DNA from 4 places in the Pelosinus baikalensis genome. Region 3 is predicted to be linked to each of the others. Evidence: riboswitches for the same ligand, from Rfam matches in the RefSeq annotation. Region 3 holds a riboswitch; each other region holds the start of a gene.

Region 1 (3,650 bases), on a different contig from region 3:
GCATCTCTCCTATGCAATTTTTTCAAGATTATTATTTTCCTTTAATACTAAAGGTCTATCAGGCTTGACAGCTAACCATGCAACAATGCCAATCACGGCTGAAGCTGCAGTTGTGAGAATGGCTGCCTGCCAGCCATAATTCGTTGCAACCCATGCTGTAGCAACTGGAGCAGCAATGCCGCCCATATTCCCCCAGAAATTCATCCAGCCAGTTATAGATCCAGCAAATTTACCTCCAATATCAAGACAAGCTGCCCATGAAGCATTAAAAGTAAGTCCAAGAGATCCTAAGGATATCGTTAGCCATAATACATTCAGCCAAGGCACAGTTGCCACTGCTCCCAGGTAAAGAGTTATGCAACAGATAATTAATCCTAGAATACCAAATAAAGTGCGGGATTTATGCCTTGACACACCGGAAGCGACTAATTTATCACTGATATAGCCGCATGTAGCCGTTACTATACATAATGCCGCCCAAGGAAAAGAAGCAGCAATCCCCATTTTCTGCAAAGAAAAATTCTGAGCCTCTATTAAGTATAATGGCAACCAAGCTAAAAATACATACATAATATAATCAGTTATAAAATATTGAATCCCAATGGCCCAAAACTGGGAAGATCCCAAAAAAGCACGCCAAGGTGCCAGTTCTTTTTTATCACTATCTACCATCAGACCTTCTTCTATGTAATCTGCCTCTGCAGCATTGGTAAACTTACTCTCATGGGGAGTATCCTTAGCTAAATAATACCAAAGTGCTGCCAATAGTAAACCCACTCCACCAAAAATAATAAATACGGAACGCCAGCCAAAATTCATCATTAATAGGATCGTAAGCGTTGGACCAACAACCGGTCCAAAAAATACACCGCTTAACATAAACGAAGAAGCACGTCCCTTTTCATTATTATTAAACCAACGGTAAATAAATCTTCCAAAAGCAGGTGCCATAGGACCTTCGCCTATGCCAAACAGACTTCTCGCCAGAATAAATGAGGTAAAGTTACTACATGCCCCTGTTAATACTGTAAAGGCGGACCACCAAGTAGCTGCTATCGCCAGCACCCTGCGATGCCCCCAAAATTCAGACATGATTCCACCTGGTATTTGCATCAAAGCATAACCAACAAAAAAAGCCGTCTGTATAAATCCCATATCCATTTTGGTAAAGCCTAATTCTTGCATAATAGTGGGAGTGGCTACTGATAAATTGACTCGATCCATGTAAGAAATAAAACTAATAAAAAACATAAGTCCTGCTAATTTCCATCGAAAACTTGTTTTTGTCTGCCCCATACGATAATCCTCCTCAATTATGAATATAAGTGTTTTTACAATGGACTTCCATTCATATTAACACATTATACTTTCGTTAAGTTTACATGTCAATTGACGAGTGATACTATTTTCTCAATTCTCCTTGACACCAAGTAGAAACTCATGCTACTATTACTTTCATCAACTACATACATTCATCAAGAGTTAGCCGAGGGTATTGGCCCGATGAAGCTACGGCAACCACCGCGCAATGCGAACGGTGCCAATTCCAACAGGAATTTCCTGGGAGATGAAGATCATTTTTGAAAATAGAATCTTCTTCATCTTATGAAGAAGATTTTTTTATTGTAAATGCAAAGGAGTCAATACTATGAATCAAAATTCACAACAAGCTCAAACTCTGCGTAAATATGCCTCAGAAAAAGCTGGTCGTTTTACAGAATCAGTTATTAGAGAAATGTCTCGTATTGCTGCCGCTCATAAAGCCATTAATCTTGCACAAGGCTTTCCTGATTTTCCGGCATCGGATCAAATAAAAGAGGCCGCTGTTAAAGCAATTTTAGAAGATCACAATCAATATGCAATTACCTGGGGGACTAAGTCACTCAGAGATGCTATTACTTTGAAAAACAAAAGAGACTATAACATTGATATTGACCCGGAAACTCAAATCACCGTATGCTGCGGTTCAACAGAAGGCATGGTAGCAACCCTCTTAGCCACTATTAACCCTGGGGATGAAGTCATTATATTTCAGCCTTTTTACGAAAACTATGGTCCTGATGCCGTATTATGTGGCGCTAGTCCCAAATACGTCCAACTGCATCCACCAGAATTTAGCTTTAATAAGGAAGAATTAACAGCGGCATTTTCAAACCGCACCAGAGCCATTATTATTAATACTCCAAATAACCCTACTGGTAAGGTTTTTAACCGTGAAGAGCTGGATCTCATTGCCAAACTATGTATTCAATATGATGTCTTGGCAATTACAGACGAAATCTATGAACACATCATCTATGATGAAATAAAACACATTCCTCTGGCTACCTTGCCCGGCATGGCAGAACGAACCATAACCATCAATAGCATTTCGAAAACCTATAGCGTAACAGGCTGGCGCATTGGTTATGTGATTGCTTCCGGCGAAATCAGCCGATCCATACGTAAAATGCATGACTTCTTGACGGTAGGAGCAGCCGCTCCCCTGCAAGTAGCCGCCGCCCAGGCCTTAAACTTTCCCACCACCTATTATGAAAAGTTAGCAGATTTTTACAGTAAGCGTCGCGACTTTATGTTAAAGGAATTGGCTGCTATCGGTTTTAATTGCATTCGCCCAGCCGGAGCTTATTATATTATGGCAGACATAGCGCCTTTTGGCTGGAAGAATGATGTAGACTTTGCCCGTCATTTAGCTGAAAAAGTAGGGGTTGCAGTCGTACCGGGATCTAGTTTTTATCAGGACGATGCCAATGACAAACATCGTTTTATCCGTTTTTGTTTCTGCAAACAATTTGCAACATTAGAAGCAGCAATCGAAAGACTGCAAAAATTGAAATAAATCATATATTTTTAGGAGGCATATAAATGAAAAAATCCATAAAATCCATTTCCCTTTTCCTATCCCTTGTCTTTATTCTAGGTTTAGCAACTGGCTGCGGTCAACAAAGTACTGCAAAAGTAGAACAGAAAACACTAAAAGTTGGTGTTACAGCCGGCCCTCATGCTGAAGTAATGGACGTAGTAAAGAAAATTGCCGAAAAGGATGGCTTAAAGATCGAAGTCGTTGAATTTAATGACTATATTCAACCGAATGTAGCATTAAACCAAGGTGATATTGATGTCAATAGTTTCCAACATAAACCTTACCTTGACAATATTATTAAAGACCGCAATTATGATATCGTCTCAGTGGGCAACACAGTCATTTTTCCAATGGGTATTTATTCAAGCAAGCTGAAAAATATAGCGGATATACAAGCAGGAGCCATCGTTGCCATTCCTAACGATCCAACCAATGGAGGACGAGCTTTATTATTGCTAGAGAAAATTGGTCTTATTAAATTAAAACCGGGAATCGGACTGAAAGCGGCTGTTACTGATATTACTGAAAATCCTAAAAAAATAGTAATCAAAGAGTTAGATGCAGCACAAATCCCCCGCTCCCTAGCTGATACGGATGTTGCCGCCATTAACACCAATTACGCAATTACCGCTGGTTTAGTACCGACTAAAGATGCAATTGCCATTGAAGATATCAACTCTCCTTATGCTAATATTATTGCTGTCCGTTCTAAAGATAAAGAAAATCCAGCTGTACAAAAATTCATCAAAGCCTATCACTCTGATGAAGTAAAATCCTTCATTAATGA
Region 2 (3,650 bases), on a different contig from region 3:
GAAAAACAACAAGGCATCAAATTAAAAACAGAAGTGAGTACTGTACAGTCGGCTGGCTTTAATGCTTAGAAAGGGGGGATAAAAAATGGCGAATTATAAATCAGTTATTATAACGGCAGGTCGAGGCGGCTTTGGTGGACCGTTAGTGATTCAGCCTAATGACACCAAGAATAAGGTTGTCAATATTACTGGAGGTGTCATTTCACCTGTTGCTGCGAAAATTGCTGAAATGGCAGGTTGCACAGTAGTAGATGGATTTAAAACGAAAGTGCCTGATAATGAAATTGCTTGTGTCGTCATCGACTGTGGAGGAACTTTGAGGTGTGGTATATATCCTCAAAAAAGGATTCCAACAATTAACTTGATGCCATCAGGTCCCAGTGGACCTTTGGCAGAACACATCAAGGCAGATATTTATGTATCGGATGTCAAAGAAGTAAATATAAATTTTAGCGATGGAACGATCCAGAATGCGGTCTCTGAAGATAGTAGTGCTAAAAAGCCTAAGTATGATACGCAAAAGAAAATTAGTGAACAGACTACTGCTGGTGTTATGGCCAAAGTTGGGAAGGCTATGGGGGGGATAACCGCTACATTTTATCAATCTGGTCGCGATGCTATCGATACTGTCTTAAAGACCATATTGCCTTTTATGGCGTTCGTATCCATGTTAATTGGTATTGTATTAAGTACTGGTATGGGTGATGTTTTTGCTAAAATACTGACACCGTTGGCCGGAACTGTTCAAGGGTTAGTATTACTATCAGCCATATGTTCGTTTCCATTCTTATCTCCGTTCCTGGGACCAGGCGCGGTAATTGCCCAAGTAATTGGGGTGCTGATTGGCGTTGAGATCGGTAAAGGTACGATTCCCCCTCAGTTAGCACTGCCAGCACTTTTCGCGATAAATTCCCAGTGTGCTTGTGATTTTATACCAGTAGGCATGGGATTGGCTGAAGCGGAAGTCGAAACTGTCGAAATTGGTGTACCTTCCGTATTATATTCTCGCTTTATCACTGGTCCTACAACCGTATTGGTTGCTTGGGCTGCTAGTTTTGGTCTCTACGCAAAATAAAAGTGAAAAAGTATATAGATGCTATTATGGAGGTGTATTTTATGGAGATTATATATAATACTAGGGTTACTAATATTGGAGGATTAGTGTCAGCTTTTTATGAGGAAAAGCTGATCATTATTTTCAAAGATAATGCTCCGGAGGAATTGGCTGATTATTGCGTATTGCATTGTGGCAATGAGGTTTCAGATAGCGTTAAACAAGGTGATGTTTTAGTCATAGCTGGTCAAGAATATAAGGTTGTATATGTAGGCGATGAAGTGCAGGCTAATTTGGAAAATTTGGGTCATATAACCTTGCGGTTTGATGGCAATACAGAAGGGTTAGGCGGAAGTGTATATCTTGAGGATAAGGCATTGCCTGCTATAAAAATTGGCGATGTTATTTCTATATACAGAGAATAGATGTTGTTATGCGATGAACCTTTCAGATGGATTGGAAAGGAGTAGCTAAGGGGGGGTTCGAATGAATATATTACTTGATAGTGCGAAAGTTGATTTTATAACAAGTGCCAATGAATATTATCCAATTGATGGTATTACGACCAATCCAACTATTCTAGCCAAAGAAAAGAGACCCTATATTGAAATCCTTCAAGAAATAGTATCTATAATTGGCAGTGAAAAAATGCTCCATGTGCAGGTATTAAGTACAAATGCCAAAGAAATAGTTAAGGAAGCGGAATATGTAAGCCAGATTCTTAATGGCAATATTTATATTAAAATTCCGGTTGTGCCTGAAGGGTTTAAGGCGATGATGACTCTACAGAAATTGAATATAAAAGTTACTGCAACTGCTGTGTTTACTCCACAACAGGCGCTTATGGCTGCAAAAGCTGGCGCTAGTTTTGTAGCGCCATACGTAAACAGAATTGATAATATTTCTGGTGATGGTGTAAAGGTAGTAGCTGATATTGTAAAAATTTTCGATACTTATCATATTAAAACGCAAGTGTTAGCAGCCAGTTTTAAAAATGTAGAACAAGTGCAGAAAGTTTGTTTAGCTGGTACTCATGGTGTAACGGTTAGTGAAGATGTTTTTATCAACTTGTATCACCATCCTTTGACGGAGTGGAGTGTCAATACGTTTATTGAGGATTGGGAAAGTGTTTATGGTAAAGGAGCAATATTAGGTGAGGTTTAATCAAGGAGATGCGATTATGAAGCTAGGAGTTCTTTAGTTATAGATATGTTGCTGCGGATTTATTAACGAGATTACCTGTAAAATATTGCTATTGTCGATATTACATGGTATAGTATAAAAAAAGTTAGGTTTACAACGTTACAATTTAATAATGAGCTCTTATCTAGAGTGGTCGAGGGACTGGCCCGATGACACCCGGCAACCGGCAGTAATGCAGTGGTGCTAATTCCAGCAGGAGTAATCCTGGGAGATAAGAGGGTTTAGTATATCATAAAACCCTTCTTATTTGTGAGAAGGGTTTTTTATTATACAAAAAAGAAAGCAAATATTTTTCTATAATCTAGAATAAGGAGAGGGTATGAATGCTGTTAAAAGACAGCTGTGTTTTAGAGATAACAATAACTCACTTTTCAGGATTTAAGTGGAGATCTTATTTGAAATTAGCCAGGGTAGCCAATAAGGAACATCCTTTGCATCTTAGTTTAGGCGGAAGGTTAGATGAGGTTGTTGTAGCATATGAAACATATGGTCATTTATCAGAAGGTGGAGATAATGTCATCTTATTGAACCATGCATTAACGGGTGACAGCCATCCTTCTGCTCATACTCAGCATGATGAAAAAGGCTGGTGGGAGCCTTTGGTTGGCCCAGGACGTCCCTTGGATACAGAAAAGTTTTTTATTATTTGTGCAAATGTACTTGGTGGCTGTCAGGGAACAACGGGTCCTGCTTCTCCAAACCCAGACACTGGCTTGCCCTATGGTATGAATTTCCCGGAAATTACTTTGCTTGATACGGTTCATGTACAAAAGAGGTTATTGGATGTATTAGGGGTTCATCATGTAAAGTTAATCATTGGTGGGTCTATGGGAGGGATGCAATCTTTGGAATGGTCGGTAGCCTATCCTGATTTTATGGATGGAGTTATGGTGATTGCCGCTCCTGGATATGCCTCTTCTCAGTCGATTGCTTACAATAAGGTAGGACGACAGGCTATTATCCTTGATCCAGAGTGGCGAGAGGGAAACTACTATGGCGGGATTGGTCCCGAGAAGGGATTAGCAATTGCTAGGGCTGTTGGTATGATTACCTATCAGAGTGAAATGTCAATGGAAGGAAAATTTGGACGAAAGCGTCGTAATGGCTGTTTTGAGATTGAAAATTATTTAGATTACCAAGGAAATAGTCTAGCACGTCGTTTTGATGCCAATTCCTATCTGTATCTCCTGCGCGCCTTGGATTATTATAATCTATTGAAAAGTTGTAACAGTTATGAGGATGCCTTATCTAAGATTAGAGCAAAAGTTATGGTTGTGGGTGTGAGTTCGGATATATTGTATCCTCCTTATCAGCAGGAAGAACTTGTTGAAGCTATGTGTGACAGCGGAGTAGATGCTCAGTATGCTTTACTTGAAAGCCCTCATGGTCATGA
Region 3 (3,650 bases):
ACAGCAGTACCTTGATTGTATTGTTCGGCTGCTGTCCGAGGAAGGGTAATTCCATTTTTCTTCATAACAAGTTGTGTAAAGCTAGAACAGTCAAGTCCTGAAGTGGGAGATTCTCCGCCAAAAACATAAGGAACTCCCATATAGGTTTTCGCGGTAGCAATAATTGCATCTCCTTTTGAGGAACTAGTTGTTGAATTGCTATCCGTTCCTTGAAATGGCACTGGCTTAATGTTAACGTTAGGATTTTCAGATGTATTGTTCTTTCCTAATAAATTTCCTAATAACATGCCAATTAGAACATTAAGAAGATTAAAGGAAGAACTGCTGTTCTTTGAATTTGAAGAGGATGTTTGCGTGACTGTATTCAAAGGCGAAGCCGCCATAGCAAGCGTTGTAGGCATGATCAGTGTAAAAGAAAAGGTGAAAAGGATAAGAAGTATGATAGGCATACAATATTTCTTCATATAATGACCTCCTAGTCCAATGTACGATTTGTTAGAAACGGCTTCAGGAGTTAATAATCTCTAAATTATTAATCAACTGGCAACGTTACTGACTAGAATAATGATACTAGAGAATATGTATTATGTAAACAGGAAATATCTACAATTGGATTAGGATGAGAGGGATTTGGAGGATTTTACAGATGATTATGATTGCTGGGCTAGGTCGTTCAAATAATTTAGTTATCGGATAATTGTTGTAGACTTTCTACTGAAGAATGAATTACAATAATAAGGTATGAATCCTATTATACATAGTAGTGATTGGGGCAAGGAGGAGGAATCATATTGCGAAAATTTATCCTTGTATATAATCCAATATCAGGTGATGCTAGTTTTAAATTTAAATTGGACAATGTAATTGAGGCTTTTCAAAAAGAAGATTGTATCATAATTCCCCTCAGGGTTAGCAATGAGCAAGAGAGTGATGCTTTTATCATGCTGGTAAAAGAAATTGCTGTAGATGGTATTATCGTATCCGGTGGGGATGGTACCATCCATAGTGTAATAAATAATATGCTCAGACAGGAAATAGACCTGCCCCTAGGTATTATTCCAAGTGGTACATCTAACGATTTTGCAGCGTATTTGCAGTTAGATAAAAATATTGATACTTGTGTAGAGACAATTACAAAGGGACAGCGTAAGAGAATTGATGTAGGTAAAGTCAATGATGAATACTTTTTCAATGTTGCTAGTGCTGGATTGATGACATCAGTAGCTCATAATGCAGATAGTATGCTGAAAAACACGTTGGGGAAAATTGCATATTATTTAAAGGGACTTGGAGAATTACCTAATTTTAAAGCATTAAAAATGCGAATTATTACAGAACAGCAAATCATTGAGGAAGATATTTTTTTATTTTTAATAATGAATAGTGGTACTGTTGGCGGATTTCCTAATTTGGTACCTCATGCTAAAATTGATGATGGAAAATTGGACGTACTTATTGTGAAAAAGTGTAATCTGCCTGAATTAATGAGTTTGTTTATTAGCTTTTTAAAAGGTATTCACTGTAATAGTAAATATGTTACTTGTCTACAGGCGGAAACTATTTATATAGAATGTGCTGAAGAAGTAGAAAGCGACTTAGATGGAGAACTGGGTCCCAAGCTGCCTCTTAGCGTTACGATACTACCCAGAAAGATTGAAGTTTTCTGTTCCTAGTCAAGAAAGTATATAGACCCCTTTGTGTCCTTTGCGTCTTTGTGGTTCAATTCGTTTTATATGTTTTATTCGCTGAGTTGATTAACAAAATTAAAACTAAAATCGCTAAAAGGCATTAAAAGTGTAAATGGAATATTGACCACATAGAATACCATATGGTATAATCTTAAAAATGAATAAGCTCTTATCGAGAGTGGTCGAGGGACTGGCCCGATGACACCCAGCAACCGGCAGTAATGCAGTGGTGCTAATTCCAGCAGGATGAGAATCCTGACAGATAAGAGGAAGATGGTTGCTTTAAATAAACCTCTTTCCTCGGAAAGGGGTTTATTTAATTTAAAAAAAATAAAGATTCAGGAGGTATTTATGAAACAAAATTCAAAAATTGTGCATATTGGGGTCTGTACAGATGAAAAAACGGGAGCAATAAGCACTCCTGTATATCAATCAGCAACGTTTCGTCATCCCGCTCTTGGTGAGAGCACGGGGTTTGATTATACTCGTAGCCAGAACCCAACAAGAAAAGTATTAGAAGAAGGGATTGCTACACTGGAAAATGGTGCAGTCGGTTTGGCATTTGCTTCGGGGATGGCTGCGATTACGGCTATATTAATGTTGTATAAGACCGGAGATCACTTGGTGGTTGTAGAAGACTGCTATGGTGGTACATATCGGGTCATTGATAAAATATTTAGTAATTTTGGCTTAACAGTAAGTTTTGTAGATGGCAGTAACATAGAAGAAGTTGCACAGAGTATTACACCTGCTACTAAAGCAATATTGGTAGAAACACCTACCAATCCGTTAATGAAGATTGTCGATATTCGTGCTATTGTAAAATTAGTCAAAGGAAACAATATTCAAGTTATCGTTGATAATACGTTCTTAACACCATATTTTCAACGTCCCTTAGATTTGGGAGCTGATGTGGTAATTCACAGTGGCAGTAAGTATTTAGCGGGTCATAACGACTTGGTCTGCGGATTAGTTGTTGCTCGGGATGCCGATTTAGGTGCCTCGATACGTTACATCCAAAATTCAACAGGAGGAATTTTGGGACCTAATGATAGTTGGCTATTGATTCGCAGTATGAAAACATTGGCATTGCGGATGGAAAAGCATAATGAAAACTCGCAAACTATTGCGCAGTGGCTGACTCGTCATCCCAAAGTTGTTAAGGTGTACTACCCAGGATTAGCTGATCATCAAGGCAAAGATATACATGATAGTCAATCATCTGGTTATGGCGGTATGCTGTCTTTTGTAGTAGATCATCCGGAAAGGGTTAAGCAAGTACTGCGTAAAGTACAAATGATTCGCTTTGCAGAAAGCCTTGGTGGAGTAGAATCTCTGATCACTTTACCGGCGGTTCAAACTCATGCTGACGTGCCGATTGAGGTTCGTGAACGTTTGGGAATATCCGATTGTTTATTACGCTTATCAATCGGAATTGAAGATGCCAATGATATCATTAATGACTTAGAACAAGCATTAGCAGATTAAAACCCATCGTTATAGAAAAAAAGTACTAGTCATAGAATCTTTAAGAGGTGAATAAGGTGAAAGAGAAAGATTTTGCTACAAAATTATTGCATGTCGGAGTGGAAATAGATGCCCATACGGGAGCGGTGAGTACACCGATCTATCAGGTTTCCACTTTTCATCAGAATATTGATCAGCCACAAGAATATGAATATTCTCGGTCGGGTAATCCCACACGTAAGGCGCTGGAAACAACTATCGCTGAATTAGAAGAGGGAATTGCCGGTTTTGCATTTGCCTCTGGTATTGCTGCTGTTTCAACTGCACTATTATTATTTCAGCAGGGAGATCATATCTTGGCACCGAAGGATGTGTATGGCGGTACCTATCGCTTGTTAAGCAAGGTGTGTGGTAAATGGGGAATTGACCATACGTTTGTTGATACTACCGATTTAAAAGAAATTGAAAAAGCTGTAAAAAGCAATACAAAGGCGA
Region 4 (3,650 bases), on a different contig from region 3:
CGCCGTCAAAAATATAAATCATAATTTCAATCCTTTCTAGATAGACAATTTATTTGTTGGCATTGATCACATTTAGAACCTTCGATCATTTCCTTAAGGGGGAGGTTCGGTACAGTTGCTGTTAAGCCGATCACAGCTGTAATGGATTTACGGGGGAGAAGCATACATGTAGAAGTGACTGTTATATTAATTTCATCACCATGTGCTAAAGATAAGATTTGAGGTTGAACCCTAATATCCCACTGGCCATAGCCTGGGCTAAAGCGGAATAGAGTGGTATACCCTTGCTTATTTGCTTCCTGCTTAATAAGCTCACAAGCTTGATCGGCAGCCAACTCTACGGCCGTTGTGCCTGCTGCATCTAATAACAAGCCTAAGGTGTATTCATTTTTGCTGAAGTAATCACTTACGAGCTCTTCTAAATCAGGTCCTATGGTAACTGCAATAACGGCAACTTTTAAAGAGTTCGCCAGGTGTTTACTAATAACGGTTGGAGGTAGTGATAAAGGCTCAGGGCTCATAATCGTAGCAGAACTTGCATCATAGTCATACATCTGCCAGCTTGCTTTTGGTTTGGAGATGATTTGTGCTTCTGTACAAGCATGGTCAAGTAAGTGCTGGGGGAATTCAGTACATTTGGTAAGGCCTGAATAACGTTTTAATTCGCTCATTTCTAGCGTTTGAATTGTTGGGTTGTAAATTGGCACAGTATCCCTCCTTTGGTTGTATCAAGAACATTTTAATGTATAAGAATTCAGCTGATGATAATCCTCTAGATATGTATAATATATTAAAATGTTTATTTATAAATTACTAGTCTGTCAGGGATGTAGAGGCATTATTTAACGCAAATTTGTTTGTTGAATAATGCTTTTTGATTGTTCTAGTTTATTCATAGTATATAGATGTATACCATCTACCTGATTTGCTATCAGATCTGTAATTTGGCTGCAAGCATATTCAATTCCTGCTTTTTCAAAATCTAAGGGTGAATTTTCATATTTTTGAATGATGTTTTGTAGGGGTTTAGGAATAGAGGCACCGCATAATCCTTTAATCCTGCCTACTTGTTTGCTATTTAGTAATGGCATGATTCCGGCACTAACAGGGATTGTGATATTAACTTGTTTAATGCGGTCAAGAAAATCATAAAGAATGGTATTATCAAAAAACATTTGTGTAATTAGGAAATCTGTGCCGCTGTTTACCTTTTCTTTTAGGTGAAGAAGATCTGTATTCAAATCAGGGCACTCTGGATGTCCCTCTGGATAAGCGGCAGCAGCAATACAAAAATCATGATTGGATTTAATATGGGCAATTAAATCTTTTGCATATTGATAGGTATTTTCTTTTCCTTTATTATTGTTTTTGTTTATAGGATAATCGCCTCGCATAGCTAATATATTTTCAATATTATGAGCTTGTAGTTGATTTAACATTAGATCAATATCATCTTTGTGCGAGTTGATGCAAGTTAAATGAGCTAAGGCCTCGACACCATAAGTATTTTTTATTTTGTCCGCGGTTTCAATGGTGCGATCTGAAGCACTGCCTCCAGCTCCATAGGTAATACTAGTAAAATCAGGATTGAGGGTTTGTAAGCCCTCTGTTGTTTTAAAAATAGATTCTAAGGTGACAGTTTGTTTTGGCGGAAAAATTTCAAAAGAGACAAGGGCTTTTCCTTTATTAAATCGATCAGAAAGTTTCATACAATAACCTCACATTATTATAATTTAATAAAACAGCCTCTTTCCTTTGAGGAAAGAGGCTGTTTTATCATCCGTTCTTTCCTCTTATCTTTCAGAACGTGAATTCTGCTGGATTTAGCACCATTTGCATTGCTGCTGGTTGCTGGGTGTCATAGGGCCAGTCCCTCGACCACTCTAGATAAGAGTATTTATTAAATTGGAATTCATGATAATATAAAACTGCCTGATTGTCAATGTTTTTTTAATAATTATAAAATTGGTTAAATAATGGTATATTTACGGAGGCTATCTACTATTTTTGGCAGGAGATAGTCTCTATAGTGTGGAATGAATTAGCTTATAGAAATTAGAATCGAGAGGAAAGTTTGTAAGTAGAAGACTAAGGCTTGACCTGGATTCTAAAGACCTGGCATATGCCTTAGTCTTTCTTAAAATATGAATGAGAATATGGGGTGAACTACTTGGTGAAGGTAATTGCAATTGCCAACCAAAAAGGGGGCGTTGGAAAGACAACAACTTCTGTTAATTTAAGTGCTTGTTTGGCTGATTTAGGGAAAAAGATATTATTAGTGGATCTTGATCCACAAGGTAATTCTACTAGTGGTTTTGGTTTTGATAAAACCAAGATTAAACAATCTGTTTATGATGTGCTAGTTAATGATGTACCGATTGAAGGCGTTATTTTACAAACCAAAATTGAAAATCTAATGCTGTTACCCGCTACGATTCAGCTGGCAGGAGCGGAAATCGAGTTGGTATCCATTATGTCTCGAGAAACGAAGCTAAAAAGAGTTCTAGATAAAGTGAAGTACAGTTATGATTATGTTATTATTGACTGCCCCCCTTCCTTAGGGTTATTGACTATTAATTCATTAACCGCCGCTAATTCTGTATTAGTACCAATTCAATGTGAGTTTTATGCATTGGAAGGGTTATCCCAGCTGATGAATACAATTACTCTTGTTCAGAAGAATCTAAATCCGGCGTTGTCTTTGGAAGGGGTAGTTCTGACAATGTTTGACGCCAGGACAAACTTGTCCATTCAAGTAGTAGATGAAGTGAAAAATCATTTTCGTCATAAGGTATACCAAACAATTATTCCCCGGAACGTTCGTCTTAGTGAAGCACCTAGCCATGGACAGCCTATCACTCGATATGATCCTAAATCTAAAGGGGCAGAAGTTTATACAGATCTAGCTAAAGAGGTGATTGATGATGAATAATAATTCTCAGAGAGGACTAGGGCGAGGATTGGATGCATTGTTTTCTAGTTCAAAAGGGGTAGATGCAGAGCCTCTTATAAAGAGTGTTTCTATCTCAGAAATTATTCCTAATAAATTTCAACCACGTCGGATCTTTGATGAAACTGCATTGCTCGAATTAGTATCTTCCATTAGTCAATATGGCGTATTGCAACCCCTTGTAGTGCGAAAAAGTAATAATATTTATGAATTAGTAGCTGGTGAGCGACGGTTACGTGCTTCTCAGCAAGCAGGTCTAAAAGAGATCCCTGTTATTATTAAAGATTATACAGATAGAGAAATGACGGAAATCTCTTTAATTGAAAATATACAAAGAGAAGATTTAAATGCCATTGAAGAAGCTCTTGCCTATCGTCGTTTAATGGATGAATTTAGTTTAACTCAAGAAGAAGTTGCAAAGAAAATTGGTCGCAGTCGCTCTGTGATCGCGAATATGGTACGTTTACTGAATTTACATCCAAAGGTACAAGATTATGTTTCACGTGGAACATTATCCATGGGGCAGTCTAGACCCCTATTAGCCTTAGAAACCCTTGAACTTCAATTAGAAGCAGCAGAAATCATTATTGAAAATGATTTATCAGCAAGGGATGCAGAAGAATTAGTCAAACGATTATCGGAAAAAAAGAAACCAGCAAAACAACAACCGAAGAATGTAGAAGAGAAAAATTTTTTTGTG

What was found. A riboswitch is a leader RNA that binds a small molecule or an ion and turns the genes downstream of it on or off. The one in region 3 is predicted to bind S-adenosylmethionine.
Region 1: another riboswitch for S-adenosylmethionine. It lies ahead of LMF89_RS20850 (pyridoxal phosphate-dependent aminotransferase); the one in region 3 lies ahead of LMF89_RS07400 (trans-sulfuration enzyme family protein).
Region 2: another riboswitch for S-adenosylmethionine. It lies ahead of metX (homoserine O-acetyltransferase MetX); the one in region 3 lies ahead of LMF89_RS07400 (trans-sulfuration enzyme family protein).
Region 4: another riboswitch for S-adenosylmethionine. It lies ahead of metF (methylenetetrahydrofolate reductase [NAD(P)H]); the one in region 3 lies ahead of LMF89_RS07400 (trans-sulfuration enzyme family protein).

Annotation. Positions count from the first base shown of each region.
Region 1 is NZ_JAJHJB010000041.1:11,764-15,413, reverse strand. Features, by position in the region: gene LMF89_RS20855 (MFS transporter) at 10-1,296, opposite strand; SAM riboswitch class I at 1,470-1,574, shown strand; gene LMF89_RS20850 (pyridoxal phosphate-dependent aminotransferase) at 1,649-2,839, shown strand; gene LMF89_RS20845 (MetQ/NlpA family ABC transporter substrate-binding protein) at 2,866-3,650, shown strand, end outside.
Region 2 is NZ_JAJHJB010000025.1:47,889-51,538, reverse strand. Features, by position in the region: gene srlA (PTS glucitol/sorbitol transporter subunit IIC) at 1-69, shown strand, start outside; gene srlE (PTS glucitol/sorbitol transporter subunit IIB) at 86-1,075, shown strand; gene LMF89_RS16515 (PTS glucitol/sorbitol transporter subunit IIA) at 1,117-1,479, shown strand; gene LMF89_RS16510 (transaldolase family protein) at 1,541-2,218, shown strand; SAM riboswitch class I at 2,375-2,475, shown strand; gene metX (homoserine O-acetyltransferase MetX) at 2,581-3,650, shown strand, end outside.
Region 3 is NZ_JAJHJB010000007.1:70,857-74,506, reverse strand. Features, by position in the region: gene LMF89_RS07390 (C40 family peptidase) at 1-464, opposite strand, end outside; gene LMF89_RS07395 (diacylglycerol/lipid kinase family protein) at 792-1,673, shown strand; SAM riboswitch class I at 1,855-1,957, shown strand; gene LMF89_RS07400 (trans-sulfuration enzyme family protein) at 2,040-3,176, shown strand; gene LMF89_RS07405 (trans-sulfuration enzyme family protein) at 3,233-3,650, shown strand, end outside.
Region 4 is NZ_JAJHJB010000033.1:37,061-40,710, forward strand. Features, by position in the region: gene LMF89_RS18935 (homocysteine S-methyltransferase family protein) at 1-22, opposite strand, end outside; gene LMF89_RS18940 (methionine synthase) at 27-707, opposite strand; gene metF (methylenetetrahydrofolate reductase [NAD(P)H]) at 843-1,709, opposite strand; SAM riboswitch class I at 1,791-1,894, opposite strand; gene LMF89_RS18950 (ParA family protein) at 2,162-2,932, shown strand; gene LMF89_RS18955 (ParB/RepB/Spo0J family partition protein) at 2,922-3,650, shown strand, end outside.